Regions from separate parts of the Paenibacillus sp. YSY-4.3 genome, predicted to be linked through region 4. Evidence: riboswitches for the same ligand, from Rfam matches in the RefSeq annotation. Region 4 holds a riboswitch; each other region holds the start of a gene.
What was found. Region 4 has a riboswitch for thiamine pyrophosphate ahead of ACYUJT_RS00745 (ECF transporter S component). Riboswitches for the same ligand answer to the same signal wherever they lie in the genome.
Positions count from the first base shown of each region.

Region 1: it holds a riboswitch for thiamine pyrophosphate, as region 4 does, so the genes downstream of both, tenA (thiaminase II) here and ACYUJT_RS00745 (ECF transporter S component) in region 4, are expected to answer to the same signal.
Region 2: it holds a riboswitch for thiamine pyrophosphate, as region 4 does, so the genes downstream of both, ACYUJT_RS23665 (YkoF family thiamine/hydroxymethylpyrimidine-binding protein) here and ACYUJT_RS00745 (ECF transporter S component) in region 4, are expected to answer to the same signal.
Region 3: it holds a riboswitch for thiamine pyrophosphate, as region 4 does, so the genes downstream of both, thiE (thiamine phosphate synthase) here and ACYUJT_RS00745 (ECF transporter S component) in region 4, are expected to answer to the same signal.

Region 1 is NZ_BAABMC010000001.1:20,483-27,693, reverse strand. Features, by position in the region: gene thiD (bifunctional hydroxymethylpyrimidine kinase/phosphomethylpyrimidine kinase) at 1-50, opposite strand, end outside; gene thiM (hydroxyethylthiazole kinase) at 47-892, opposite strand; gene tenA (thiaminase II) at 959-1,648, opposite strand; TPP riboswitch at 1,808-1,911, opposite strand; gene ACYUJT_RS00110 (SEC-C metal-binding domain-containing protein) at 1,976-3,148, opposite strand; gene ACYUJT_RS00105 (hypothetical protein) at 3,619-4,011, shown strand; gene ACYUJT_RS00100 (DUF2339 domain-containing protein) at 4,011-5,594, shown strand; gene ACYUJT_RS00095 (hypothetical protein) at 5,747-6,274, shown strand.
Region 2 is NZ_BAABMC010000012.1:49,587-56,797, reverse strand. Features, by position in the region: gene ACYUJT_RS23675 (Maf family protein) at 1-176, opposite strand, end outside; gene ACYUJT_RS23670 (SPOR domain-containing protein) at 344-1,462, opposite strand; TPP riboswitch at 1,601-1,714, shown strand; gene ACYUJT_RS23665 (YkoF family thiamine/hydroxymethylpyrimidine-binding protein) at 1,845-2,483, shown strand; gene ACYUJT_RS23660 (ECF transporter S component) at 2,486-3,085, shown strand; gene ACYUJT_RS23655 (ABC transporter ATP-binding protein) at 3,085-4,863, shown strand; gene ACYUJT_RS23650 (energy-coupling factor transporter transmembrane component T family protein) at 4,860-5,669, shown strand; gene murC (UDP-N-acetylmuramate--L-alanine ligase) at 5,746-7,116, opposite strand; gene ACYUJT_RS23640 (bifunctional folylpolyglutamate synthase/dihydrofolate synthase) at 7,125-7,211, opposite strand, start outside.
Region 3 is NZ_BAABMC010000002.1:86,798-94,008, forward strand. Features, by position in the region: gene ACYUJT_RS07275 (thiazole synthase) at 1-590, opposite strand, end outside; gene thiS (sulfur carrier protein ThiS) at 595-810, opposite strand; gene thiE (thiamine phosphate synthase) at 788-1,435, opposite strand; TPP riboswitch at 1,509-1,618, opposite strand; gene ACYUJT_RS07290 (TraB/GumN family protein) at 1,673-2,878, opposite strand; gene ACYUJT_RS07295 (ABC transporter permease) at 2,927-4,219, opposite strand; gene ACYUJT_RS07300 (ABC transporter ATP-binding protein) at 4,212-5,117, opposite strand; gene ACYUJT_RS07305 (ATP-binding cassette domain-containing protein) at 5,172-6,071, opposite strand; gene ACYUJT_RS07310 (GntR family transcriptional regulator) at 6,074-6,481, opposite strand; gene ACYUJT_RS07315 (hypothetical protein) at 6,530-7,211, opposite strand, start outside.
Region 4 is NZ_BAABMC010000001.1:171,528-178,738, reverse strand. Features, by position in the region: gene ACYUJT_RS00750 (ABC transporter ATP-binding protein) at 1-1,041, opposite strand, end outside; gene ACYUJT_RS00745 (ECF transporter S component) at 1,045-1,647, opposite strand; TPP riboswitch at 1,753-1,864, opposite strand; gene asd (archaetidylserine decarboxylase) at 2,020-2,835, shown strand; gene ACYUJT_RS00735 (DUF4097 family beta strand repeat-containing protein) at 2,947-3,840, opposite strand; gene ACYUJT_RS00730 (glycosyl hydrolase 53 family protein) at 4,052-7,211, opposite strand, start outside.

The DNA of each region.
Region 1 (7,211 bases), 150 kb from region 4:
CCGCCTCCGCTATCCGACCCTGCAATGGTAAGTGCTCTGGCTATGCTCATACAAGTTCCTCCCCTGTGGCGGAAGTCTCAAATTCGCGTACCGCGGCATGTCCCTTCAGGGAATGCGGATGCAGCTTGGCCAGCTCGTCGAGGAAGGCGATCTGAAAGCTGCCGGGGCCGATTTCAGATGTGCGCTCGGCCGCCCGGGAAGCCGCAGCGCCGTAGAATGCCAGCCCTGCCGTGCCGGCCAGCAACAAATCCTTCTCCACCGCAGCAAAAGCGCCCAGTACCGATGTCAGCAGGCAGCCTGCTCCCGTCACCTGGGTCAGCAGCGCATCCCCGCCGCTGACGACCCTGCACCGGCTGCCGTCTGAAATGACATCTTCCTTGCCTGTAATCGCTACGACCGCATTCAGTTGCCGCGCTGCCCGCAGCCCTAGCTGTGCGTTCTCATTGTCGGCGCTGTCTCCAGCGTCAACGCCCTTGATCTCGCGCGTCTCGCCGATGAGGTTGGCAATCTCCGCCGCATTTCCCCGCACGAGGGATATCTTTACCTCGCGGAGAATCCGCAGCGCCGACTCCGTGCGGAACGCCGTAGCCCCGACCCCAACCGGATCCAGCAGCACCGGTACGCCATGCGCATTCGCCGATTTTCCCGCAATGATCATCGCCTCGACCTGCTCCTTCGTCAATGTGCCGATGTTGAGCACGAGCGCCCCGGCGATTTGGGCCATGTCGGCCACTTCCTCCGGCGCATAAGCCATGACGGGAGACGCCCCAAGAGCATACAGCCCGTTCGCGGTAAAATTGGTCACAACCACGTTGGTCATATTATGAATGAGCGGTTTAGTTCTCTGAACCTTCGTAAGAAGTGCCGTTATATCGTTTTCAAGTGTACTCATTATGATCTGCCTCACTTCTTTTTGTAAGAATGATAGATTATGCCTTCGACATATAGGAGCCTTCCCCTACAGGGCGTATTCAGCCGTACTCATGGACACTGGCCAATCCTGAACGTTATAAGCCATATCCCAGAACATGTACTCGAGCTGGCAGCTCAGCAAATAGTGCTCGGTCATTTTTTTGCGCTCCAGCTCGGTCGTAATTTCCGCCCATTTGTCCAGACGCTCACAGAACTTAGCAGTCGTATTCGTCCTTGTCGCATAGAAATGAATCCACTCATAGAAAGGATGCGCTTCGGTTGGCTGCACTTCTTTCATCAGCTTCTCACCGATCTCCAGGTAAGTCCATGGACACGGCAGCAGCACCGCCATAATTTCAGCCAGGCTTCCTTCATGCGCAACATTCAGCATATGGCGGATATAATGATGCGCTCCCGGAGCCAGTGCATATCCTTGCATTTGATCATAGCTGACTCCGGCAACCGCACAGAAGTTATTATGCGGATGAACTTCGCTGTTCAGAATAAAAGAAATTTGCTGGTTAAACATTTCGATCTCATCGCGGCTCGAGCATTTGGATATGGCAATGCCGTAAATCCGCATATAAGCCGTTAAATACTCATGATCCTGCTTGACGTAATGAATGAGCTGCTCCTTCTGCAAGTCGCCGTTAGCGATTCCTCTCACAAAAGGGTGTTCAAAAATTGCCTGAAAAATACCATCGGCCTTCTGTCGAAGCTCCTGCGTAAAACTCATTGTTCTCCACCTCCGGATATAATGTGAACATGACCAGGAAGCCATTAGGGATGACGCCGCACATTTTTAAATACCAAAAAGGCCGCTCCATCAATGGAGCGGCCTCATTCAACATCACCTTTACACGGACAGCAAGCTGCTGTAATAAGTGTCAGACATTGGATTCCGACTCCACTTTCCTACGCTAGTACGAACTAGATCAGGTTCAAAGGGTCCAAGATAAGATCTTGTCTCAGCCGCTGACGGCTCCCCTAGTGGACTTCCTATTCATTTTCACTATTACTGTATCTGTCTTTACAAGAGTTGTCAAATTTTTGATATTTCAAATTATTTGCCGCAGCATTTTTTGTACTTGAGGCCGCTGCCGCATGGGCATGGCTCGTTGCGGCCGATCTTGGTGACGGACACCTGGCTTTTGTTCAATGGACTTAGCTGGCGATGTGCCGATCTCAGCTCCACATTGCCGAAAATCCGGTTCATCGCGAACGGAGTATGGCCTCTATGGATCCACAGTCTTGTATGGTTATATACATCGTTCATCAGAGCGACAACGGTATCGGCCTGCTCCATGCTTTGGAATTTCAGACCTCGTCTCTCAAATTCATGGATCAACTCGCCCGAAGTCGCTTGCATCGTACAGGCTAGCTGAATATCGTCGATAAGATAGTCGACCAATTCCGCATCCCGGGAAATTTCCTTCATCACATACGCTCTCAGCTTCGATAGCTGCGGCGTCATCTCGAAGTAATCTTCTTCGGCATATTTCAACAGCTCTTCGCGCTTCGGAATGAAATGCGGCTTGCCTTTAATCTGCGACAACAGCTCTTTAAAATCTCCTTGCGATTCCTCAAGAGACAAATATCCATCAATGATGAAACCCTCAGCTATCGTGTAATTCTGTTCTCTGCTCGTTAGCTCTCCGAATAGCTCCTTGAATCGTTTCTGATCGAGCTGCTCACTGTTCTGCGCATTATAAATTTCAATAAGCTTGTCCGGCTCAATCGCGCCGAATAAGTGGGTTGTAGCTAATATATACTCATGAACGAGCTGCGCACCCGCTCGTTGTTGGTGGAAATTCACGTGGTCCAGCTTGGCGTAAGCTTCTCTAATCTCATCCGGCATGACGATATAAAGCTGGCCCTCGCTGAAATAAGTAAATACGAGCCCACGGTTCATAAGATACCAATAGTGCTCGATCAGAATGAGATTGTTCTGCAGAACAGGTTGACGAAGAAGCGATTCGAACAATTGCCATTCCAGGCTGCTGGTCATCAGCAGAGCTGATTGCAAATGCTCCGCGTCGGTCATATAGGCTGTCAGCGCTTCTATTAATTCCTGCTTTTTCATCTTGGAACGTCCAGGCAAATTGCAGGCCGAAGCAAGCGCAGACAAACGAACCTTCGTCAGATCTTGAAGAATGTCAGGCAGACTTGTCGTTACTTCCCCGATAATCGCATGCTGGATATTCATTTGTTCAAGCATTTCATTATAATCTTCCAAGTTCAGTTCTCCTCTTTCAATTCCTTGTTTCCTTTGTATTTCCCATTGTATCGCATCAGTCATAAATCCACCGGATATCCCACTATTTCGGGCTCAACTACATATACTACCACACAAATGGCGTCTAGGAGAGGAATTCTCAGCAAATTTCATAATTTTCATTAGCAGAAATTATTGTTCGCGGTGTTATTAATAGCATATAATCCCTTTAAAGCCAAAGTATTCACTTCCAAAATATGGACTTGAAGGATTGCGGGCCATCCGTTATCGTCAATGGTTGATCAGGTATCTTCGTCAGATCGTTCAAACATTTTCAACAAACAGAGGTGATATGAACTTGGATAGAGACAACAAGATCAGAGAACTGGAGGAAGATTTACGAAGGATAAGCGAACAACTGTCTGAGCTGAAACACGGCCAGGGATATGCATCATCCCCCCTGAACCCGCCCGCTGAAAAGGAAGCAGTCCATGATCCGGCCCTTGAATCGTCTCTTCGAGCGCAGCAGCAGGGTCAGCAGTCCGGGCCGCCGCCGTGGAACCCGCAGAGCTCACAACAGCAGGAGCACCAACACGATCAACATCTACAACAGCAACAACTGCATCAGCAGCAAGTGCCGCAACACATTCAACAACAGTACGATCAACAAGGGCAGTCCCAAAATCATGGCACCTTCCCTGGCACGCAGCAGTATGATCACCAGCAATCTGACCAACCTGCGTGGAACCCTCAAAACCCGCAGCAGCAACAACTGTATTACGAACAACAACAACAACAACAACAACATCATCATCATCATCATCAACAGCAGGACCAACACGGCCAACCGCATCAAGCACAGCTCCAGAACCAAGCCCCTTTAATGGGAGCACCATATCAAGGCCAACAGCTGGAACTCCAGCAGCCCCCGTATATGAGGCCGCCAGCGAATGCGCCGCGTTCATCGCGCGATTGGGAATACGCCATTTCACGGGTATGGCTGCCGCGGGTATTCATCGTCGTGCTATTGCTTGGCGTGCTATGGCTGTTTATGGCCGCGGTCAACGCTGGATATTTAAATGAACCGGTTCGCTGCCTGCTGGGAGCCGTTCTGGCCGCAGCTATGTACTGGTTCGGAGACAGGCAGGTTCGCCAGCAGCGTGAGGCGCTGGGGCAGGTCCTTCTGGGCGGCGCAAATGCCGTCTTAGTTCTCACTCTTTTTGCCGCGCATATGCTCTATGACTTGATACCGCTTGGCATTGCTTTCGTGCTATACATAATGTCCATTGCCTTTGGCGTGTTCATAGCGGTTCATCATCGATCGCAAACGCTGGTTATCATCGCCTTGCTATCAGGGTATCTGATACCGTTTCTGGCCAAATCCCCGGCTAATCCGTGGATGTTCTTGCTGTATGAGGCCGTCTTCTCCATCGCCATGATGCTCGTAGCAATCCGTTTCAATTTCCGGGCTGCTTATATTGTAGCCATTTCTGTCCTGCATGTACCGCTCTTAATCTTGTATGCGCAAGGCCTTTACGATAAGAGCAAATATCTTTTCTTAATCGCCATATTATTGCAGCATTTCGTGCTATATGGAATTACGGTGGCTCGCCGCTACCGGCACAAGCTGGATCAGATGATTTTGCTGCCGATTGGCTTTTTCCTGCTCTCCCTCTGGATGATCGGACTTTACTCCGGAGAGGAAGGATACACATTCAGTATTCTGATGGCCTTATTGTCTATTCTATACAGCGTTACCACCGTGCTGTCTTTAAAGCACAGAGAAATGTCGCAGCTATTCGCTTCCATCGCTACGTACGGCTGGGTCGTATTCATCGTCGACAGCGTAGGCAAGGATTACAAGGCCAGCGTACTGCTTGTCTTGGGCATGCTCTCTTTCGCGCTCGGCATTAAGCTGAGAAGCCTGCTGCAGCAAATCGTCGGCTTAACCCTGTACTTGTTCAGCGCATTGCTTATTTTATTCAGCCTCATGCCTGCATTTTTCTCCAGTGAGACGCTGGCCTGGTTCTTGCTCGTAATCAGCATGCCAATTCCGTATTTTATGGTGAGGAAAGAACAAGAGCCCAAATGGGTGAATTCACTCTGGAACGTCTTCAACTGGGTTGAGGCAGCGCTTTGTCTCATTTTCGTGACCCAGATTGCTTATGTGTTAAGCAAATCCTTCAGCAGCGATGTCCAGCATTTGAGCTTGTCCGGCGCATGGATTCTTTATTCGGCCGGCCTGATTATCTTCGGGCTGATCACGAACCGCTCCCGCGTCAGACTGGCAGGCGTCATCTTCTTGTTCGTCATTTTGCTGAAAGTCGTCATTATTGATTTGCCATGGGTATCGATCGGCGTAAGAGCCGCTCTCTTTATCGCCTTGGGGCTCGCAGGAATAGCTACCTCGAGACTGCTTTACAAGAAGAAGCAGGATGAGGATCAGCCCGTATCCCCGGATGCATAAGTAAACATTTTCGATCGATTGGCAACGATTTAGAACCGTCTTACAGGCGGTTCTTTTTTCTGCAGCACAACCATGCTCCGCATATAACTATTTAATCGGATTATGATATAATCACGGCACAATGAATTTATGTAATTTTAGGGAGGCTTTACATGCTCACGTTCCAACAAAAAATCCAGATTCTAGAATCCTTCCCCCAGCTTGAACGCCGGGACGTATCGCTAGGTCGTGTCAATTTCCACTATGAAGGCAGCGTTCATGACAAAAAAACAGTCGGATATCATCTGCATCCGAACGGCAACGGCTTTATTTATGCCGGGCTGCTCGATCACCTCGACGTTAACGATAAAGGCTTCGTCAACATTCGCGACTTCACTGAACCCGAGCTTCGCCAACTGGTGCAGCAGTCGATCGATTCGCTGTCCGGACTAAGCACAGGTTATTCCAGTTCCCCCGTGCCTGCTGCAGCAAGCGGAGGTATAAGCGGTATAGACGAACAATCCGCAGCTTCAGGCCATAATTCCGGCGAAGAGCTTTGGCATGACCCGGAAGGTACCAGCCTGCTGCTGAAGCCTGAGGACGATTTATGGTACGTTTACGCCGGATCCATCGTTGAAATGGTTTTCGAGACCCGGGAGGAAGCGGAGGAATATTTGCGCGAGGAAGGCTTTACGCCTTAGGGGAAGGTATGATCGTCCTCCTTATATAACTTCAAAATGCTGCTGCGGCAGCTGCATAACCACAGTCCGATTCGCTATGATCGGCTGTGGTTTTTTTGCATCCAAATAACTTTTGTCAACACAGATTAAAAAAGTGTTTGAAATTAGACACAAAATGTTTAATAATATGTAATAAGGGTGACACAAATTGTTCACAAATTAGTAATTCAGCATTCACAAGGAGCTGATCCGTATGCAAAAGCCAAAAACAGAGTACAAAAATGAAAGCAACCTGTTTGCCTGGATTGTCGCAGTTGGTGCATTCTATACAGTGTTCTATACGACGTTTACGATCTTGGCCATTCACGGATAATATGTCAGAGAGTTTGCGATAGTATATATAATTGAATCCGAGTCCTGTAGCGTAGAATGCGGGATTTTTGGAAAAAAGGAGCTTAAGGCCTTTCTGAGAGCAGAAAGGTCCTTTTTGCGTTGAGTAATCTTAAGCACTGTAGGAGATATTCGGGGAGATTGATGCATTAGCGGCACGGCCTTAAATATGGAGTCGAGTCTGCCCTAACAAAATCGGGTTGACCTGTCCCAACTCACAAATCATTCATTGATAATTTAAAATCGGAATGTATTTTATACAGTTAGTTAAGCTCTTTTATCAAAAATACATGCGATAAATGTAAAACATGCAGTTAGTTTCCCTGAATGGAGCTCATTCTTCGAAATCACTTAAAACTAAATGTAGGTTTTGCAGTTAGTTCCCTCTAACACGGCCAAAACCGCTGAACTAACTGCAGGAAATACATCTAGTTACTTCTCCTGGCCATCTAGAACAGTCATAAATCAGCATCGGACACCATTATAGCGCTCCTTAAAGCCTCTAGCCGAACAGCAGAGCACCTAATGCACGGCCGCCTCCATTCAATCATCGGCACACGGTCGCCCC
Region 2 (7,211 bases), on a different contig from region 4:
TTGCGCAGCGCAAGCTCCATGACGATTTGCTCCGGCTCCCATTGCTCCGGTGTAGTTTCGTCCGCTTCGCTTGGAATAACCTCAAACGGAATATGTAAGGAAGCCAGCAATTCCCGTCTGCGTGGTGAAGACGAGGCCAATATTACATGCCGCGATGATGAAGCTGCAAATTCCAAGTTAGGATTCTCCTTTGCTCGGCCTTCGCCCGAATAAGTTCAGAGCTGTTAACCTCGCCATTTTTTGACACTTAGCACTTCATTATTATAAGGTTAATTGATCGGCAATACAAACATAAAAAAGGCAGGGGCAACTATTTCCAATTCCCTGCCTTTCGATTGTTCGTTCACGGCCCCTCTTTGCCTCCGACCAGCTCTTGTTCTGCCAGAATGAACCGCATCGCTTCATTTTGCACTTCCCAGAGCATGGTCTGCTCGCCCTTCTCATTAAATTCCTCCATCGCCTCGACCGCACTGTTCATCGCCTTCTCCATTTCCTTCGCTGCAGCCTCTGCGGAAGATGTCAGTTTGCCCCGAACCGAGGCAGCGCTCTTGGTCCACAACTGATGGCTTTCCCTTAACTGGCCGATCTCCTCCTGGCTCTGGCGTTCAGGGGTAGCTTCTCCCAGAAGAGCTGCCGAGGAGGAGCTCAGCATGTAAGCGAGATCCGCGCTTTGCGCCAAATATTGCTGAAGGGATGCTGCATCCCCCTTATATTCCACGGTAACGGATTCCGGCAAGGCAATCTCATGCAAAATAAGGTGGACACCCCCCGTTTTCAGCCTCCCGCTAAGCAATTTAGCTTCTTCGCGATTAGGGGAGACTCCTGCGTATACCCGCTTCTCATCCAAGGTATCCCGCGCAGCAGCGATGCCTGCGGAGCGTAATTGTTCCTGGGCTAGCGCGACGCCTTCCGCCGTGCTGAATACGCCGTACTGCAGAAAATGATAGCTTTGCGAAGGCAGAACGACCTGCACGAGCGGAGCCTGTTCCTCCGTGATTAGGCTGCCCAGCACAGGGATATCTGCCGCTTCTCCGGCTGCCTCCTGCTTCGGCACGCTAATTCCGGGGATCGGCACCGACATTTCCTGATTGAACATCGACAGAACGACGAATCCAAAGAGCGCCCCGGTCACGATCGCCCCGGTCAGCGAGCCGGCAACCTTCCACCAGGAGGTTCGCGTTTGGCGAAAATAATAATCACCGCCGCCTGGTTCGGAGTGCTCCGGAAATACGGCAATCCCTGTTCCGGTATGATCCGTAAAAGGATCTCCCCAATAGTCCATCGTTTCTACCGCACGGTAAGCTGTGGTAATATCTTTGGGTCCCTGATCCGATTGCTCAGGCTCCTTGTCATGCCTTGGAGCGGGGACGGGTTTTATCCCCTGCTGGTCCCAGGCCCCCTGTGCATGGCGGGCTTCCCGCCCGTGTTCATCGAACCGGAATGTCATCTTCGCCTTGTTCACGATCCGCACGCTCCTTGTCCTCTCTTCTACCGTTACAATATGAATATTTGCGAGAATATAGACCAGTTCATTTAGGCGAGGTCTTTACAATTTAATGGAACTCTGTATAATGGGAACCATTGACAACCGCATAACGGAGAAATGCACTAGGGGTGCCTTTGCTGGCTGAGAGATCGTTCCCGATTGAGGAACGGTTAACCCTTTACACCCGATCTAGATCATACTAGCGTGGGGAAGTGCGGGGAAACGATGAATAGCGCTGCATGTTCACTTTAATATATTAAAGCAAGCACAGGCTTGGATCGATAAAACCGCACTCTTCGGGTGCGGTTTTTTTGTCGTTCCAGGCAATGATTAATTTATCCAAGGGAGGAAAAGTAACATGAACAACAATCCGATCGAGCAAAACATTCAAGCTGTGGCTTGCGGCACCAGCCGCATCGTCGGCTGCCGGTTCTCTTTGTTTCCGATGAGCGACCGGTTCGTCCCGATCATTCTCGAAGCACTGGAGCATACCGACACGTCCAAGGTTTGGGTTCAGAGCGATGACGTCAGCACCTGCGTGCGCGGCCGCCATGAGCATGTGTTCGACGTCGTTAAATCCATCTTTCTTCAAGCGGCAAAGAGCGGCGAGCATGTCGCGCTCAGCGCAACTTTCTCCGTCGGCTGCCCGGGAGATACGGAAGGAGACGTCTACATGTCCGAGGACGATGTCCGCTTAAACGAGGGGAACGACACTTCGGTAGATACCGCAGCTCAATTCGCGCTCTATCCGATGGGGGTGCCCCACTATATGGACGTTATCTATGATGCGGTAAAAGCTGCGGAAGCCGAGGGGACGTTCTCCGGCGGGATTCATTACGCCAGCCGCTTGGACGGTAATGCCCATCAGGTTTTCCGGTCGCTCGAGAACGCCTTCGTCACCTCGAGCACCAAGACCTCCCATCTAGTCATGACTGCGACGATCTCCTGCAACAGTCCATCAACTAAACCGGATCATGTGCAGAGGAAGGGGGAATAAGGATGTCATCCTGGAAGCTTCGCGACATTATCGTTCTCAGCTCGCTGTCTGTCGTATTTGCTGTCGTGTACTTGATTTTCCTGCAGGTAGGTAATGTGCTCGTCGGCTTTATGGGTCCGATGGGATATGAGGTCATCTTTGGCATATGGTTTATCGTTTCGATTATTTCGGCCTATATTTTGCGCAAACCTGGAGCAGCCCTGCTGTCCGAGACGATCGCCGGAACGATCGAGGTATTGATCGGCAACGTCACCGGCCCGATTCTGATCCTGTCCGCCTTTATTCAAGGTCTCGGCGCGGAAGCAGCCTTCGCCGCCGTAAGATACCGCTACTACAACACGCCAGTGCTCATGGGAGCAGGCGTAGGCGCCGCCGTATTCAGCTTCGCTTGGGGCTTCTTCCATTCCGGGTTTGCCGCATTGTCCACGGGTCTTGTCATCTCCATGTTCATCGTCCGGGTTATCAGCGGAGCGGTCATCGCCGGCCTGTTGGGTAAATGGATATCCGATGCGCTGGCCCGCACAGGCGTGCTGAGAAGCTTCCCCATTGGAAAGGCCGCAGCCCAAAACGCTAATCAAAAACGAACTTCGGTGAAGCTGTAATGAATACAGCGCTACCGGATCAAGATACGATGGATAAACCGATTGTTTTGGAGACGAAAGATTTATCCCTGGCTTTTAGCGAGGAGGGGGAGGAGCTAGTATTCTCCTCAATTTCTCTCCGTTTGCACCAAGGCGAAGTAATGCTGCTTCTCGGCCCGGGCGGCTGCGGGAAAAGCTCCTTGGCCCTCTGCCTGAACCGGGTGTATCCTTCAGCCATCGATAGCCTGGTGACTGGCGGCGTTTATCTGCATGGCGAATCCCTCGAAGGACAAGACCCAGGGGAGATTGCGCAGCAGGTAGGAATCGTGTTCCAAGATGTGGACAGTCAATTTTGCATGCTCAAGGTGGAGGAAGAGCTTGCTTTTTGCCTGGAGAACATCGGTTGTCCGCGGGAACAAATCAGCGCAAAGATTGACGAAGCGCTGCAGCTTGTCGAACTGACCGGCTGGCGGAACGCACATATCCATACTTTATCTGGAGGAATGAAGCAGCGGCTGGCACTGGCCTGCGCATTAGCCCTGAATCCGCAAGTGCTCATCCTTGACGAGCCTACATCCAATCTGGATCCGCTCGCCTGCTCGCAGCTGGCCGGTCTCATTCACTCTATTCGCAAGCAGCGGCAAATGAGTATCTTGCTTATTGAGCACCAGCTTGATGCCTGGATGCCTTATGTAGACCGCCTTGCCGTGATGGGTACGGGTGGAAAACTTGTGTACGAGGGAGAACCGCGGACCTATTTTGCCAATTCCAAAGAAGAAGCACAACATTTGGGGATATGGATGCCAGGAGCCGTTCGCCTCCACGAGCAGCTGCAAATAGAGAAGAAGCCTACATGGCAGCCGATCACCAGGGATGAATTGACCGAGCTATGGCTGAGCAAACCCGACTCTGTAAAAAGAACGCTGCTTCAACAGCTGGAGCAAACCGAAACCTTCCAGACTGTGCTGCCTGACGGAGGATCCGCCGATCCAAACGGCCAGGATGGCTTGCTGTTGATCGATAGCCTTTCCTTCGAGCGCAGCGGCGGAAAGAAAATCCTTGACCGGCTGTCCCTATCGATCCCGGCCGGGCAGTTCATTGCACTCGTCGGCCAGAACGGGGCGGGGAAGTCGACTCTCGCCGCTCTCTTGTCCGGGATATTAGAGCCGTCCTCCGGCAGAATCAACTTCTCCGGCCAACCTTTGCCGGATTGGCCGGAGCATGAGCTGCGAAAGCGCGTCGGCCTTATTTTCCAGCATCCGGAGCATCAATTCGTCACTGATACCGTCTATGACGAGCTGGCCTTTGGCCTGCGGCTGCAGAAACTGCCCGAGGAGGCGGTATCCGAACGGGTCAATTCACAGCTTGAGCAATATCGCCTGCAACATCGCCGTGATTTCAGTCCCTTCGCCCTCAGTCAAGGGCAAAAACGCCGATTAAGCGTAGCCGCGATGTTGTCCGAGGAACAGCAGGTGCTGCTGTGCGACGAGCCGACCTTCGGCCAGGATGCCTACTCGGCCCTGGAGCTGATGAATTCGCTGCGCGCCCGGGTAGACCGCGGACTGACCGTCATCATGATTACCCATGATATGGAGCTTGTCCAGCAATTTGCCGATCGGGTCATCGTGCTGGGCGAGGGGAGCATTCAATGGGACGGACGCCCTGAAGAATTATGGGATTGGCCTGAGGAGCAGCTTCGGGCGCATAAGCTCGTCCCTCCGCTCACAGCCCATTTGAAAAATAAGCTGAGATCAGCGCTCCAAAGAACACAAGATACCTGTGGGGAGGTTCTCGTATGATACGATCAGGCGCATTTGGCGGGTTCTTGAATGAAATGAATCCCTCGATCAAAGGACTCACCGTCATTATAGGGGTTATTCTGCTGTCGCTCGCCTTCGACCCGGTCACCATTTCCGTCAGCCTGATTTATATATTGATCGTCACCGTCATATTCGGCCGGATTTCCTGGCGCAGATGGCTGTTCTTGTTCGTGCCCTTCTTTATTATGGCCATCGGTTATTTCTGGACGGCCGCGCTTTTTCCGCGTTCCAATTTGCCGCAGGACTCCCCCCTGCTCTTATCGTGGGGAACGCTGAAGCTGACGGAGGCCGGTTTCAATCTGGCCCTCTCACTCGCCTTGCGCACCCTAATGTTCTCGGCGCTATCGCTCATGTTCGTCCTGACGACGGAACCCGTCAAATTTATGCTTAGTCTCATGCAGCAATGCAAGCTGCCGCCAAAGCTAGCGTACGGCATCCTGGCCGGATTCCGCTTCCTGCCTCTGTTCCGCGAGGAGCTTCGCATTATGCAGCAGGCCCACCGGATGCGGGGGATATGGCGGGAAAAGCGCAATATCCGCTCGATGCTCCATGCTTTTAAACGTTACAGCATCCCTCTCCTGGCTAGCGCTATTCGCAAGTCAGAGCGTGTAGCCGTCGCTATGGTATCACGCGGGTTTACCGGCGGCAAACGGGATTTCTACTGCCAAATGAGCATTCGCCTGCGCGATTGGATGTTCATGGGCATCGTGCTGGCCGGTATAGCGCTGGGATATGCAATATCCTATGCGCTAGGCACCTTGACGTGGTATGGGGGCCAATTATAGAGCGTTGAAGAAAAACAGAAAGGAGCTGTCCTCCGCAGACAACAACTGCGCTTGGGACAGCTCCTTTATAACTTGCTTAGGCCAGGCTCTTGGCCAACTCATGCCCTACCTTCCAAATATCGCCGGCACCCATCGTAATGACGAGATCGCCAGGCTGCAGCCGCCCTTGCAAGTCTTCAAGGACGTCCTGCTTTGTCGGCAGATGTCTTGCTCCGGCATTACTGTTGACTTTGATCAGCTCCACCAGCTTCGAAGAACTGACTCCTTCAATCTGCTTCTCTCCCGCAGGTGAGTAAATATCCGTAATGATTACTTCATCCGCTCCGCCAAACGCGCGGCTGAACGCATCCAATAGGAAGAAGGTTCGCGAATACCGCTGGGGCTGGAATACGGCAATAATCCGTTTTCCGGTCGCCTTAGCTGCGGCAATCGTCGCCTCGATCTCTGTCGGATGATGGGCATAATCATCGATGACCAGAATGTCGCGGCTCTCGCCCAGCACCTGGAATCGGCGTTTTGCGCCATGAAAATGCTGGATCGCCTCGGCGATCTCCGTAAAAGAAATGCCTGACTCAAGACAGGTAATTACCGTGGCCATGGCATTGTAGACATTATGTCTGCCGGGAACCGACAGCTTGACTTGGCCCAGGGGCTGCCCGCCACGGTTTATCGTGAACGTAACCTTCCGGTCCCCAAGCTCAATATCTGTCGCCGTATAATCGCATGCCTTTTCAATGCCGTAGGTGACGACCTCGCATTGCAGCTTCGGCAGCAAGTCGCGGATGTTCCGGTCATCTCCGGATACGATCGCTTTGCCTTCCGGTTTGATTTGATTCAGAAACCGCACGTAGGCCTCTTTCAGCTTGCCGAAGTCGCCGCCGTAATTTTCCAAATGGTCCGCCTCAATATTCGTAACGATGCCAAGCGAAGGATGGTACTGGAGAAAGGAGCCATCGCTCTCATCAGCCTCGGCAACGACGCATTTGCCTTGCCCTGCTTTGGCATTCGTGCCGATATCCATAATTTCGCCGCCGATAATATAGGTAGGATCCGTTCCGCACTGCTCCATCACTAGAGCGATCATGGAGGAGGTCGTCGTTTTGCCGTGTGCTCCCGCAACGGCTACGCCCGTACGTTCATTCAGCAGCCTTGCCAGCATTTGCGAACGATGCAGGACCGGAATTCCCTGCTCCTCGGCTGCCACTCGCTCAACGTTGTCCTTTGGCAGCGCAGTTGAGTACACAACTAAATCCGCTCCATGCACCTGCTCTTTAGTATGTCCAATATAAATTTTAGCTCCTTTGGCCGCCAGCTTCTCCGTTAACTCCTGGGAAGCGACGTCCGAACCGGTCACGGTGTAGCCCATTTCCAGCATAACGCGGGCAATAGCGCTCATTCCATAGCCACCGATCCCGATAAAATGTACATGTTGTTCTGTCGTATTCAACAATATGGTCACCAGCCTTTTTCAGAATCGGTTTGATGCAAAAGGGTTGCCCGCACGTCCGAAATCATATATAGCGTGCCTGTAACGACCCCAAG
Region 3 (7,211 bases), on a different contig from region 4:
TTCGTCACGTCACTGGCCGTTCCAAGCCCCGCATCGACGATGACCGGTACGCCAGCTTCCTCTACGATCAGCCCTAAATTATAGGGATTCAATATACCGAGCCCCGTACCGATCGGCGCTGCTCCCGGCATGATCGCGGCAGCTCCCGCTTCTTCAAGCCGGCGGCAGGTAACTGGATCGTCGGAAATATACGGCAGCACCGTAAATCCTTCTTTGACCAGCATTTCCGTCGCCTTAAGCGTCTCGATCGGATCGGGCAGAAGCGTCTTTGCATCCGCGCTAATCTCGACCTTGATCCAATCACTCAGACCCGAGGCTCTAGCGAGCCGCGCGATCCGGACCGCTTCCTCGGCCGTGCTTGCGCCCGAGGTGTTCGGCAAATATTGATAGGCCTCATCCTCAATATGCTGCAAAATGGAATCATCCTCTACCGCGTCCAGATTGATCCGCCGAATGGCAAACGTAAGCACTTCCGCCCCGGAAGCTTTGATCGCTTCCTTCTGTACGAACGGGTTGGGAAACAGCCCTGTGCCAATAAAAAAACGCGACGACAGCGAACGGCCGCCGATACGCAAAGCATCGTCCCGCATCCGCTTAACCCCCTCCCACAAAATGAACTAGCTCGATGACCATCCCCGAGGCAACCGTTGTATCCGCCCACTGCTCAGGTGTCAAAATCACACCGTCTGCTTCCACGATAACCGGCTTGCCCGACAAGCCATAATGGGCGATCACATCCTGAACGGTTCCCGCCTCCAAGCTGTGCTTAACTCCATTCACCTTCAGCTCAACCATCTGCGTATTTCCCATGAACCGCTCCCCCTTGCTCCAGTTTGCGAATAAAGGCTTCGCATGTTCCTCTTACGTCCGAACTGCCTACAATTTCGGTCACCGCGCAAATTCGCGTTGCCCCGGCAGCAATTACTTCATCCGCATTGTGCAGCTTGATGCCTCCGATCGCTACGAATGGAATGCGGATTTTCGCCGCCACCTCGCGAACATAGGAGAGCGTCACCGGTGCTGCATCTGCCTTCGTAGCCGTCGAGTATACGGGACCGACGCCGATATAGTCCGCTCCCTGCTGTTCAGCCAGCAGCGCTTCCTCGATCGCATGCGTGGAAATGCCGATGATTTTGCCGCCGACCATTTTCCTGGCCACGGTAAGCGGCGTGTCGCCCTGGCCCAGATGAATGCCATCCGCATCCACCTCAAGCGCAATATCGATATAATCGTTGACGATAAAAGGGACATCATACCGGCGGGTCAATTCGCGAAGCCGCTTTGCCTTCTCCAGTACATCCGCCCGATCACTGTGCTTATCCCGAAGCTGCACGATATCGGCGCCGCCAAGAATAGCCTCCTCCATCACTTCGGCAAGCTCCCTGCCGGGATGGCTTTTCTCATCGGTAATAGCGTACAAACGAAAATCTCTCATCTGCTAACTCTACCTCCGTTTTGTATTTACCGGCTGCAAGACACAAAAAAGCCATTCGAGAATACACGAATGGCTTTAAATTCGATATGTTCTCTACGCCAGCATTACCTGGATCAGATTAACGGTCCGGAACATCAGGTTCCAATCTCAGCCGGACTTCATCCAGCACCCGCACTCCATATTCAGTTACTCTCACTATAACTTACCATAATCAGCTTGACAAGATTATTAAAACTATTATTTGCGAACGACAGAATAACCTTTATCCTTCAACAGCTGAACGATACCGTCTTTGCCTGGGTAATGCGCGGCGCCAACAACAATGAAATATTCCGCTTTTTTGTCGCTTTTCAGGTATCCATCGATTTTGTCGGCCATAACGATATTCCGGTCGGTCAGCATCGCTTTGTAATACTCCGGATCCTCGATCATGCTCTCAGTGAACTCAAGCAGTCTCTCGTCATCCCCTGATTTCCACATGTCAGCCATATCGTCCACAAGTTCAACCGAAACATCGAAGTTATCCAACGCCGTATTTAGGTTCTTCTCCTGTAGTTCGTTGGAGAAACTGTCGAGCATGCCCAATTGGGACTCGTAGGTTTCCAGCTCCAAAACCGGCACTTTGCGTTCCATGGCTTTCTGAATGAAATATAGGTCTACTCCAGCAGTTGCTTCATAACCTGCCTCCATCGATTTAAGTGTGCTGATGGTGGACTCTACAACCCAAGGCTTGAAGGCATCAAAGGCGGTTGGCTCCATACCGTTTTGCTTCAAAGTATCCTCTAGCTTCGCATATGTCTCCTTGGACACATGATCTTTCAGGGTCGTACCATCCTGATACATCCCGATATCCATGATCAGCTTCTGATTAGCTTCATCCGCAGCCTTGCTAAGATCAATCTCTACTCCCAAATAATCAGCTTCTGCAAAAGCCTCCTCGAATTCCGAACGCAGCGGATAAAAGCTGTCGTCCGCAATATGCATCGACCCTACCAGGTACACCGTATTCCCGTCATTTTTGACTTCCCACATGAAGCCGCGGGCACCTTCACCCGTTGCTTTAGAGATAAGAAGCACCGTCCGGGAATGCTGATCCCAATGTACTTTGTAACCTGCCGCTTCCCCAACGACTCTAATCGGAGCGTACGTCTCGCCGTTAATCAGCTTCGTCTTGCTGCTCAGCGTAACCTCCTTGCCGTCAATAACGACATGAATCGTATCATCCTGCACATCGCTTAGCTCCACATTCATCGCTTGCAGCGTTGATTTCAGTGGTACCATCGTTGTTCCTTGATCAACAATAGGCGCATTCGTTACGAATTCAACGTTCTTGTTGTTGATCTTTACCGACGCTTGCTGTGGAGCTGCTATTGCCGGAGCTGCTGTAGAGAGTAAGCCTACAGAAATCAAGAGAGATAAGAGCGATCGTTTCCAATTCTTCATGTTTACCTTCTCCTTTGTATATCGTTTTATTTTGTATTTCATACTGAATTAAATCTTGTAGGCCTTCATCGCTTTGCGCAGCTCCTTCAACGTCGGACGCTTGCCGTACAGCAAGACGCCGGTGCGATAAATTTTGGCGGCTAGCCAGCTGAAGAAGAAAATCGCAATTAGTAGAATAACTAGGGACAATGCGACTTCCAGGAACGTTGCATCCCCCACGCCAAACCGGAGCAGAAGCGTTACCGGAGATACAAATGGGATATAAGAGCATACTTTGAGAAGCATGGAGTTCGGCGTCGACAAGCTGAACATCGCGATATAGAACGCCGCCAACGACAGCATTGTAATCGGCATGACTGCCTGGCCGAGATCCTCGGTGCGGCTGACGATCGAGCCGACCGCGGCATACAAAGTAGCATACAGGAAGTAGCCCAAGATGTAGATGAGAAGTCCCACGATAACAATTTGAAAATTAATTTGCGATAAATCCAAATTCAGTTCGGCCAAGGAACCCTGATTGTACGGCAATGCAAGATTGGCGGCAACGACGGCGATGAAGATGGCAATCTGCAGCAGTCCGATCAGGAACATGCCCAGAATTTTGCCGAACATTTGCGTCAGCGGCGAGACACTCGTCACCAGAATCTCCATAATCCTCGAGCTTTTCTCCGAAGTAACTTCTGCAGCAATCATGTTGCCCGTCATCGTATTGGTCATGAAGAACAGAACGATCAGCCCGTATACAATAACGTAATTGATCGCCGCCGGCCTAGAGCCTTCCTTTACATCGGCAGCGCTGCCCGTCCCGGCGGCCTGTTCGGCCTTCAGCTCTTCGATGACGACTGGCGCGCTTATCGCAGCGATTTGCTCATCCGTAAGGGAGCTTCCACGAGTTACGTACTGCATTTTCACGTTCTCTAGTGCTGGCTGGAGCATCGACTGAAGCGTCAAATCCATGCTGTCCTTTTTCGAGGTATAAATGACCTTCGGAAATTGCAGTCCAGCAGCTTCTCCAAACTCCAGATAGCCCTTGATCGTTCCGTTCTCGAAATCATGAATAAGCGACTGTTCATTCACTTGTTCGTATTTTACGAGCTTGATTTTGCCATCCGGCTGCTTGTCGACAAAGGCTTCCAGCGACTCCGCAATCTCAGGCTGGTTGCCATAGACAAGGCCGATTTGCGATTCAGCGGACTCGTTGCCTGTGAATAATTGAATGAAATACGGCACATGGATGCCGACAGATAACAATACCGCGAAAATAATAGTAGTGACGACGAAGGATTTTGTCCTAATCTTATTAGTAAAGGTAAAATTAATGATCGGCAACAGCTTATTCATGCGATTCACCTACCTCTTTAATAAAGATTTGATTCAATGTTGGTTCCTTGATTTCAAAATGCTCGACGGTGCTCTCTTCCATTGCCCGGCGCAGAATGTCCTGTGCGGCTGCCACATCGGAAATTCGCAGAGAATAGCCGCGCTCACCGCGTTCGACCCGCTCGACACCTGGAATGCCTTCCAGCCCGGAAACCTCTCCCGTCGTATGGAGAAGAACCTCCTCGCGAGGATAACGCTTCTTGATGTCTCGAATATTTCCTTGCAGTACCGTATTGGACCGCTGCAGAATCGTAATATTGCTGCACAGCTCCTCCACGTGCTCCATGCGGTGGGTTGAGAACAGGATGCTCGTTCCTTCATCCCGCAGCTCCTTCACCGTCGCTTTGAGCAGTTCGACATTGACGGGATCGAGTCCGCTAAAGGCTTCATCCAGGATCAGAATTTTAGGCTTATGCACGACAGCTGCGATGAAGCCCATTTTTTGCTGATTTCCTTTGGAGAGCTCTTCGATCTTCTTGTTGTAATAATCCGGCACCTCGAAGCGTTCCAGCCAATATCGCAGACTTTTATCCGCCTCTCGAGCCGACATCCCCTTCAGCCGGGCTAAATAAATGATTTGATCGCTGACCTTTACTTTCGGATATAAACCGCGCTCCTCCGGCAAATAGCCCATCTTGTGCTGCAATTCGCTATTGTACTCTTGCCCATGGTAGAGAATTCGTCCGTCATCCGGATAGATTAACCCGAGCACCATTCGCATCGTCGTCGTTTTACCCGCTCCATTGCCACCGAGCAGCCCGTATATTTCTCCCTCCTCCACTTGAAGGGAAATGCCGTTTACCGCTGTTTTATCTCCAAACTGCTTCGTTACCTGTTCCAATACCAATGGTGTAGCCATCGTTTCAGCCTCCTTGTTCCATGCTTCTATTTCAATCAAGTCAACAAATGAACATCATTTATATTCCGGAGCATACCCTTGGATCCATAGTTCAAGCACCTCTTCCAGTTCAAGGGCCCGGGTTCGCAATACTTGAAGATCCTTGGATTGCTGCAGCTCGCTGATGAAAGCTTCATCTCGGACAACCAATTTATGCATCGACGGTTCATCCTCGTCGCATCGAATCAGCTCACGTCTTCCCTTCCATTCATCTAAATTTCCGCGAACCCATACCTCATAGCAGCTTCCGTAGAGCAGATCTTTCTCCGCCATACCCAGCACCTTGCCCTGATGCACCAATACGATGTAATCGGCAAGCCGCTTTACTTCCTCGACGATATGGGTCGCCATGATGATGGTGACATCCTCCCCCAGCATGCTATCCTGAAGCTCTGCGAGCATATCCTTCCAGACAAACGGATCAAGCCCGGACGATAGTTCATCGAGAATAAGCAGTTTAGGTTTCGTGGCCAGGGCAGCAGCGACCTCGAATTTGCGGCGCTCACCCTTGGACATGCGATTCAGCCGTTCATTCCGCGGTACATCAAAGTGTGCCATCAATCGCTCAAACTTCTTTTGATCCCAGGATGGATACCAGTGGGCCCGAAAGCTCGCGGCCTGCTCCGCGGTCTGGTAGTTTTCCTCTGTGACCGGATTTTCCGACACATAAGCGATTTTGGTTCTGATTTCCTGCGGCAGATCACCGGCACTTTTTTCTCCAAACCACTTGATTTCCCCATCATCCGGAATAAGGCTCCGAGTCAGCATATGAAGAATCGTACTTTTCCCTGAGCCGTTGGTGCCGACCAGCGCGACGATGTATCCCTGGGGAATTTGGAGATTGATGGGTCCAATCGTTTTCCGCCGGCGTTTCTTTACGACGTCTTTGAACTCCAGCGCCAAAGTTTCGTTCATTTCTAACTTCCCTCCCCTGCATGTGAACGGTATTTGTCTTTAATGATTTCCAGAAAAAGAGCCCTCAGCTCTTCCTCGCTATATTGAACGGATAAACCCGCATCGACGGCGGCTTCGACGGCTTCTTGTACGACCATCCTGCGGTATTCACTCCTCTCGCTCTGTCCAACCCGGGCCACAAAGGTGCCCGTTCCTTGTTTAGTAAGCAGCAGCCCTTCATTCTCCAGGTCCTGGTATACCCTTCGGATGGTAATAACGCTGCACTTTAAGCTGCTGGCGAATTCCCGGATGGAAGGAAGCAGCGTTCCCTCTTCAATTTGCCCGCTAACAATGAGAGAGCGCAACTGCGTCTCAATTTGAAAATACAACGGCTCCGCACTATTCTCATTGATTTGAATGGGGATCCACACCTTTCTGTCTCACCTCCGGCTTATCCTTGTCGGAAATCATTTCCGCGATCATATCAAGTCCCTCTTTCCCATCTTGCTTAATGTAATTTTGCAAAATAGAGCCAAGGATGATCCACCAAAAATCAACGTTCCCCACATCATAGGCGATAGGAGTGAATACCGCTTGGACTGCTCCAGGGTGTATGCGAGCATGTTCCCGTCAAACCAGTGAATCAGAAACGCCACGAAGCCTGCTGCGAGCGCGATAAGAGTACTGATCCAGAGATATCTGCGCCCTGTGCTGAGAAATTCAAAGTAAATATATATTCCGTTGACGAATAGTAGGTATCCGGTCCATGTCAAAGCGAAGGTGATCATCCTCCCCACATCGCTAAGCCAGTTGCTGGTGAATCCCGTAATCAGATAGTAAGTCGAATAAAAAAGCAGGCCATTTAACAGTGTCGCTGTAAGCAATTGAATGATCCGCCCGCGCATCACCGTAATCGCAGGGATGGGAAGTGTCCGGTAATATTGAAGCATGCGGGTATACGTATCTTCCTTAAGGTAGTTAAAAGACCGTCTGGAGAAATAAAACCCAGTAATGGGGATTATCACAAACAGCATAAAATCCTGCAATGGATTCAAGTATGCTCCCGAGTTGTTTGATGGAGTCGCCAATATCGCAACCGCAGCTCCCGAATATATCATGAAGATTACGTTCCAAAACAAGTACAGCCGATCCAGCCTTAAA
Region 4 (7,211 bases):
AGGCTCTCCTTGCAGCAAATAATTTCCTTCCGAGCGGAGCAGCCCCATCAGGCTCAGCAGCAGCGAGCTCTTTCCCGCCCCGTTAGGCCCGGTAATCGCAATGAAATCGCCTGGAGAAACCGTGGCATGCTCAATCTCAATCACCGGCCTGCCATGCCTTAGGCCTGTGAACCGGGATACCTCCAGCAGCTTCCCGGCAGAGAGCGATGCCGGCTGCTCCTGAGGAACCGGTTCAAGAAGCGCTTCTCCCTCGGGCGATAAGAAGTAGTGCTCCCATACGCCGGGATACCAAATACCGAACTCCTTCAGCTCAGATTGATACGTGCCGAATACCTCTTGCGGCGCCCCATGTCCGAGCAGTTGCCCTTCCGGGCCAAAAAGAATGACCCGATCGACAAAGCCGGCAATTTCCTCGATCCGATGCTCGACGATAATCAGCGTCCGATCCGGGGAAACCTTCTTGACCGTATCCCAAATCTGTTCCCGGCCTTCCGGGTCAAGCAGCGCGGAAGGCTCGTCCAGGAACAGCACCTGGGGATTGGAGAGCAACACGGAGGCCAGAGCCAGCCGCTGCTTCATCCCCTGGGACAAGGTGTCGATTTGGACATGCAGCTCCGGCAACTGAAGGCCGACTGCCTGAAGAACCTCTTCCATTCTTCCCAGCATTTCATTTTGCGGAACAGCCAGATTTTCGAGAACAAAAGCTAGCTCCTCATCGACATACGGCATGCAAAATTGGGTATCCGGGTCTTGGAATACAAATCCCCAGGATGGCGGCTGTATCCGATCCTCGCAGCGCATCGGCACCTCGACAAGCGAAGGAATAATACCAGAGAGCACCTGCAGCAGGGTAGACTTCCCACTCCCGCTCGGACCGAGCAGCAATACCTTCTCTCCCTGCCGTACATGAATAGTAAGATCTTTAAAAATGAAGCGTTCTTCACCCGGAAATTTAAGCCGCAGCCCAGTTACGCCAGCTGCTATAGCCGCTGCCCCGTTCTGCTGGTCGCTTACCGCGGCGGATGTCAATATAGGCATCATCGCTTAATCGTCCAGCGCCGCATAATCTTTGTCTTCCACAGGCCGCAGCAGATTGGTTACTCCCGTGGCCTCTACCGCCTTCACAATCGCATATGCCAGATATCCGCAAATCAGGGCGGAGCTGACGGCGCGCATGCCGTATTTGGCAATCAGCAGCCAAGTCTGGTAATCCTGGATGTATCCATAATAAATGTCCGGAATCAACGAACCTACCGCCGCGGCTATACCTGCCAAAGCCGCCACAGCTGCTGAATAGTTCTTGTAGCGGAATGCCGCAAAAACCAGCTCAGCGCCCAGCCCTTGGAGCACGCTGTACATTACAAGCTGTATCCCCCACTCGCTGCCGAACAATATCGATACGTGCGCCGCGGCAATTTCGGCGATTAGCGCTACACCGGGCTTGCGGATCAGTAGAAACACCAGTGTAGACGCCATAAACCACATGCCATAGACGAGTTCATCCGCCTGCGGGAAAAACGAAAACAAATTATATACCGCGCTCCAAAAATAATAAACTACCCCCAGGACGATCGATACGAAAATCGTTACGAGCAGATCGCTCAGCTTCAACCCCCGGCCGCCTTTTCTTTGTACTGCTTCTTGCATTACGGTCATCTCCCCTTCTTCTTCCTTCTTTGAATTAGTATGGCTAAAAAACAAAAAAACCGCTGGATATGCTCAGGCGGCTGTATGAGTTCATAGGCACGAAAAAACCTTGAACAACGGATTATCTACGCTGGCATTATCCAGATCAGATTAACGGTCAGCAGTGGATTGTACTGCAATCTCAGCCTGATTCCCTCAAGCTCCCGTATCACTATGCGATTGATTTAACCATACAACAAGAGATGCTGCAGTAGCAAGCATTATTTAAATATTACAGCTTCGTTGTTGATTTAGTTTGTATTATATGTCAATATAGTCGGAAATGGAAAACGGCAGCACCATTGTTCAGCACAGGAATTAGGGGGAACCAATTTGACCGCAAAATGGATGAAATGGATGACGGAGCTTACCTCCCGGAAATGGATCTCCCGGCTGATGGGTCGGTTCTCACACTCAGAAGCAAGCCGGCTTCTTATACCTACTTTCGCTAAATCCTATGGCATTCCGCTGCATGAGGCCGAGAAGGACATTAAAGAATACCGGACATTGAACGAATTCTTCACACGCAAGCTTAAGCCGGACATGCGCCCGATTCATTCCCTCCCGGAGGGATTGATCAGCCCCGTCGATTCATTAATTACCGCGATGGGAGAAATTCGGGCGGGAACAATTCTCAACGTAAAGGGCCAAGACTATTCTTTGGAGGAATTGCTTAATTACTCTCCACGCACGGAAACCTATAATCACGGTTTTTTCTTCGTGCTTTACCTTAGTCCGACCGACTATCACCGCATTCATGCCCCCATAACGGGGAACAAGCTGGAAAGTGAGCATATTAAAGGGAAGGTCTATCCAGTCAACGACTTTGGAATGAGAAATATGCGGAGGGTACTCAGCCGCAACGAGCGGCTTATCACTTACATTTCCCACGATCTAGGAGAAGTTGCCGTCGTTAAAGTTGGGGCTATGAACGTAAGCAGCATCAAATATACAGATTCCGAGGCGAAGCATTGGAACCGGGGTGACGATATGGCTTATTTCGAATTCGGCTCGACCGTCGTCCTGCTAGTCGAGAACGGTACATTTGAGCCGCTTCCTGAGCTTGCCCCGGGCTCTAAGGTCAAGATGGGAGAGCCTTTAGGGAGGTTCTACCCCGCCGGCAAGCGCAGCACAACAGTCAAATCTTGACTTGAACGGAGACAACGAAATTTCTTATATCTTTCACCAAGCAGGCCGCCCTTCATTTAATGGAGACGGCCTGCTATTATCTTACGGCTATAACGCCCGCTTGCCTTCGCCTTACTCCACGGTAATCCTGCCAACTTGTGTTTGCAGCAAGATCTCCCCTCCGCCGCCATTGACCTGGCTCGTTCCTTCCGCAGCTCCGGTGATTTTTCCTACCTCATTCTTAATAACAAGCGTGCACTGCACAGCATCGTCCAGGGCTGCATTAATATTTCCGATCTCCGTTTTGACATTAAGCTTGCCTTCGCCGCTCAATTCGGCAATACGCACGTCAACGCTGCCCGTGGACGTTATTATCGATGATTGCCCCGTAATGCGGACATTATCCATTTTAATCTGTCCGACTTCGCTGCGGATGCTGTAGCTTCCTTTCAGGTCATGAAGCTCAACTATGCCTACATCATTCCGGATATCATAGCTCTCCATGGCTAGCGGTACTTCTATCTCGTAATCGATCATGAAGTCGGAGAATCCGTATTTTTTTTGCGCCCATTTCCACAGGCTTGAATTCGGGTCATCCTGCGGATGCACAGTGATCCTCAACTGATCGCCCTTCTCGGTCACAGCTACCTCAGCTTGATCCAATATGCGCTGCCTGCTCTCCTGCTTGGTCGATTTTCCAAACCACACGACGGCATGAACGCGGATTTTATCCCCATCATACGTGCTGACTTTGATATTTCCAACTGTATGGTCAACGCTAAGCTTTGTCGCCTTGCCCATCTGATGGCTCACCGAAATATCCCGGGACAATCCCGCTTCCTTGCTCCTCTGCCCCCACTTATCCGCAGCATTGATGACCGACTGCTCCAGCGAGCTGGTGGCCTGGACAATCGCTTCATCGGATTTATCTTGTATGCCGCTGCAGCCGGCCAGCACGGCCAGCGTTACTGCGGCCGCCGTCATTGTTATGGAATTCAATCTCTTTCTGCTTCTGACACGACTCATAGTCCGCTCCTGCCTCCTATTATTATCATTGTTGAATTTCCCCTCATATGTACTCTCTTAATTGTAACGGTTTATTTATACGGCTCCACAGGCTGAAGACCGGAGTTATCCCAGACCTGAGGCTAGGATGCCAGCTCTCCCCAAAAGACTTGGATAATAAGAAGAGGCCAGCATCCCAAACAATGCCGGCCTCTGTTTAAATAATACAGCGTTATTTCTTCGTTACCAGTTTATAAATGATTTGTGCCGCTTCGGCCCGGGTCAAGTAGGCTGCAGGAGCAAACTCCCCTTGGCCTCTGCCTTGAATTAGTCCTAGGGAATGAGCCGCATTTACCGAAGCTGCCGCCCAATCCGCGATTTGGGCTGCATCTGCAAAGCTTCCTGCAGCTTCCTGTGTGCTTACGCCGCCTCCCTGAATCGCATAGGCCTTCATCAGCATTACAGCCATCTCTTGTCTAGTTATCGAAGCATCCGGGTCAAATGTCCGGCCGTCACGTCCTTGCACAAGGCCTGCCTTATAAGCCCCTGACAAGGACTGGTAGTACCATGCACTCCGGGATACATCCGTAAACTCATCCATAGCTCCCTGCTCAAGCTTCAACGCGCGGGACAGCATGACTGCAAATTCTGCACGGCTGACCGAGCGGCCAGGCTCATAAGAGCCGGTTGGCGTTCCCGCAACGATTTGCCGCAGCGCTAGCCCGGATACCGCTTCATGAGCCCAGAACGTTTCCGGTACATCTGCAAACCGCTTCGTAAACTCCAGCACCGCATATTTGCTGAAGTGGCTGGCTTGTGCGCTCATCTCTCCGTTAGCCCACTGCCCGCCCACATACTCCAGCTTACCTTCGTCGGAAACATAGAAAATACCTGTTTGTTTAATATTGTGAACTGCATCCAGCTTGATCCGGATCGTAATCGGAGACCGGAAGCTCTTTAGCTCCTTCTCCGTCCCTTCACCGGTTATCAAGCTTAGTTTGAAATCGTAAGCCTGCCCAAGCGGCTTGATCGTGATAGACTCATTTTGCAAGACTCCCTGCTTCAGAGCAGATGCAAGAACTTCCTGCTCTACAGCCGCAAACTGCAGCGCAATTCCATTGCCTGACGAAGCTCCCCCTAACTCGATAAGCTGCCGCAGAACATCCGCCGGAATAGTCAGGGACAGGCTCCCGTTTGTCAGTTCCAACGGGCGATTCCCTAGGAAAGCTATCGACGCTTCGGTCAAAATAACCTTGTTCACATCCGGAGATACTGTAACTAATCCGGATCCTGATTCAGCGATAGTAATTTGCTCCGGTTTAATTGTCACTTGTCCTGAAGCAGGCTCGGATTTCACCGGTTCTGACTTGTCTGCTGCCGGGCTAGAAGTCGAGGTAGTTCCGCCACCGCCACCGCCCCCTGGAGCCGTCGGATTTGTTGGATTCGTTGGGTCCGTTGGATCTGTAGATTCCGCCGCGGTGAGCACCAGCTCGACGTCATCGAAATACCCCCAGATGTCCGCGGGTGCTTCAACCTCGAATCCGACCGTCAACGCACCGTCCTTCACTTCTATATCTTCAATGACATACTGTTCCCAATTATTCCATCCTTTATTGACCATGTCCGCGCTGCGAATCATGCCTGCGCTATCTTCGGCAAACAGCTTCAGCACAGTTTCCCCGCCGCCTCCGGAAGCCCAGGCTTTCAGCGTATAGGTTCCATTCGGCAAATCGGTAATGGCTTGCTTCAATTGATAGGCATATGGCGAACCATACCAGTAATTAAAAGCATGGCTCCCAGAATGGGCATTGGCAGCGTTGTTCTCTACCTTGCCTGCCGCACTCGTACCGGACAGTTCCCAATGGCTCAGATCGTTGCTCTCAAAACCGCCGTTCTTTAGCATATTCTCCTGGGCCAGTACCATAATGTCGACTTTGGCCCGTTGCTGCATTCCGGCAATTGTGCCGTAGACCGTAAATGTTCCCGGCGTTTGCAGCTGCGCTGCCGGGATGCTGTCCCATGTCACGCTTTTCTGTAAAATCGATCCTTCGTTATACAGCACCTTCACCGTCGACGGAAGCACAGGAGCTGCTCCCTTGGATACTGTAATCTTATCAGCAGGATAAGCGAGAATCGGAAGTATGTCGGTTATGCTCCCAGGCATGAACCGGAATACGTTCAACGAATCCAGGGCATTGCCGTTATAATCGAACATCGCCTGGTTCTCCCACGCATTGCCCTCTCCCGCTTTCCAGCCTACCCCTGGCAGCCAGGCCGGCTCCCAATAAAAGACCCCGAGTCCCTGATGGTCTCTCACGCTCGCTACCGTATTGAATACCGTTTCGATGACGAGTTTTTGATTTTCCACCGTAGCAGGGAATCCGGCGATATCCGTCTCATTCTGGTTAACAATATTACCGTGGTTATCCCCGTTCTCGTAGGTATAGGCATAAGCTGTCTCTACGACAACAACCTGCTTGCCATATCTCGCTACCAAGTCGTTAAGATTGCTCTTCAAATCCTGGAAAGTCCCATGCCAGTATGGATAATAAGACAAGCCGATAATGTCGTAATCCACGCCGCGCGCCTTGATTTGATCAAAGAAGCTGCGGAATTTGCTGTTGCTTCCGCCTTCGGCGAGATGAAGCATGATTTTAGTCTCATGGTTTGCCGGCGTCGTATCGCGCACGGCCTGAATTCCCTGCTTCAACAGCTCGGCCAGGTTATCGAATCTACTGGTCGATCCATCAGGCAGCATCATCCCGCTATTGATCTCATTACCGACTTGCACCATATCCGGATAAGCATTTACCGCCTCGAGCTCCGTCAACACCTCCGAAGTGTAGTCGTAAACCGCCTGCTTCAATTCCCCGAAACTGTACCCTTGCCAAGCAGCCGGTTTTACCTGCTGCCCCGGATCAGCCCAAAAATCGGAATAATGGAAGTCTACAAGCAGCTTCAATCCTGCTGCCTTGACCCGCTGCGCCATCGCTATCGTATGCGTTTTGTCATTATACCCGTCCGCCTGCACGGGATCGTTCCAGACACGCAGACGAACGTAGTTGACGCCGTGATTTTTCAAAATCTCCAGCAGATCCTTCTCTACTCCGCCTTCGTAATATTTGACTCCGATGTCCTCTAGTGCCTGCAGCGTAGAAATGTCCACGCCTTTAATGAAATCGTCAGGGTCAAACGGTTGGCCCTGCACGACCTTCACCAGTTCGATATCGTCAAAATATCCCCAATAGTTAGCCGGAGCGGCAACATCGAAGCCAAAAGTCATTTCTCCTCCGACAACTTCGATATCCTGAACTATGTACTGGGTCCAATTGTTCCAGCCCGTATTGACGATAGCTGTACTTTGAACAGACGGATTGCCGCTAGCGTCTGTC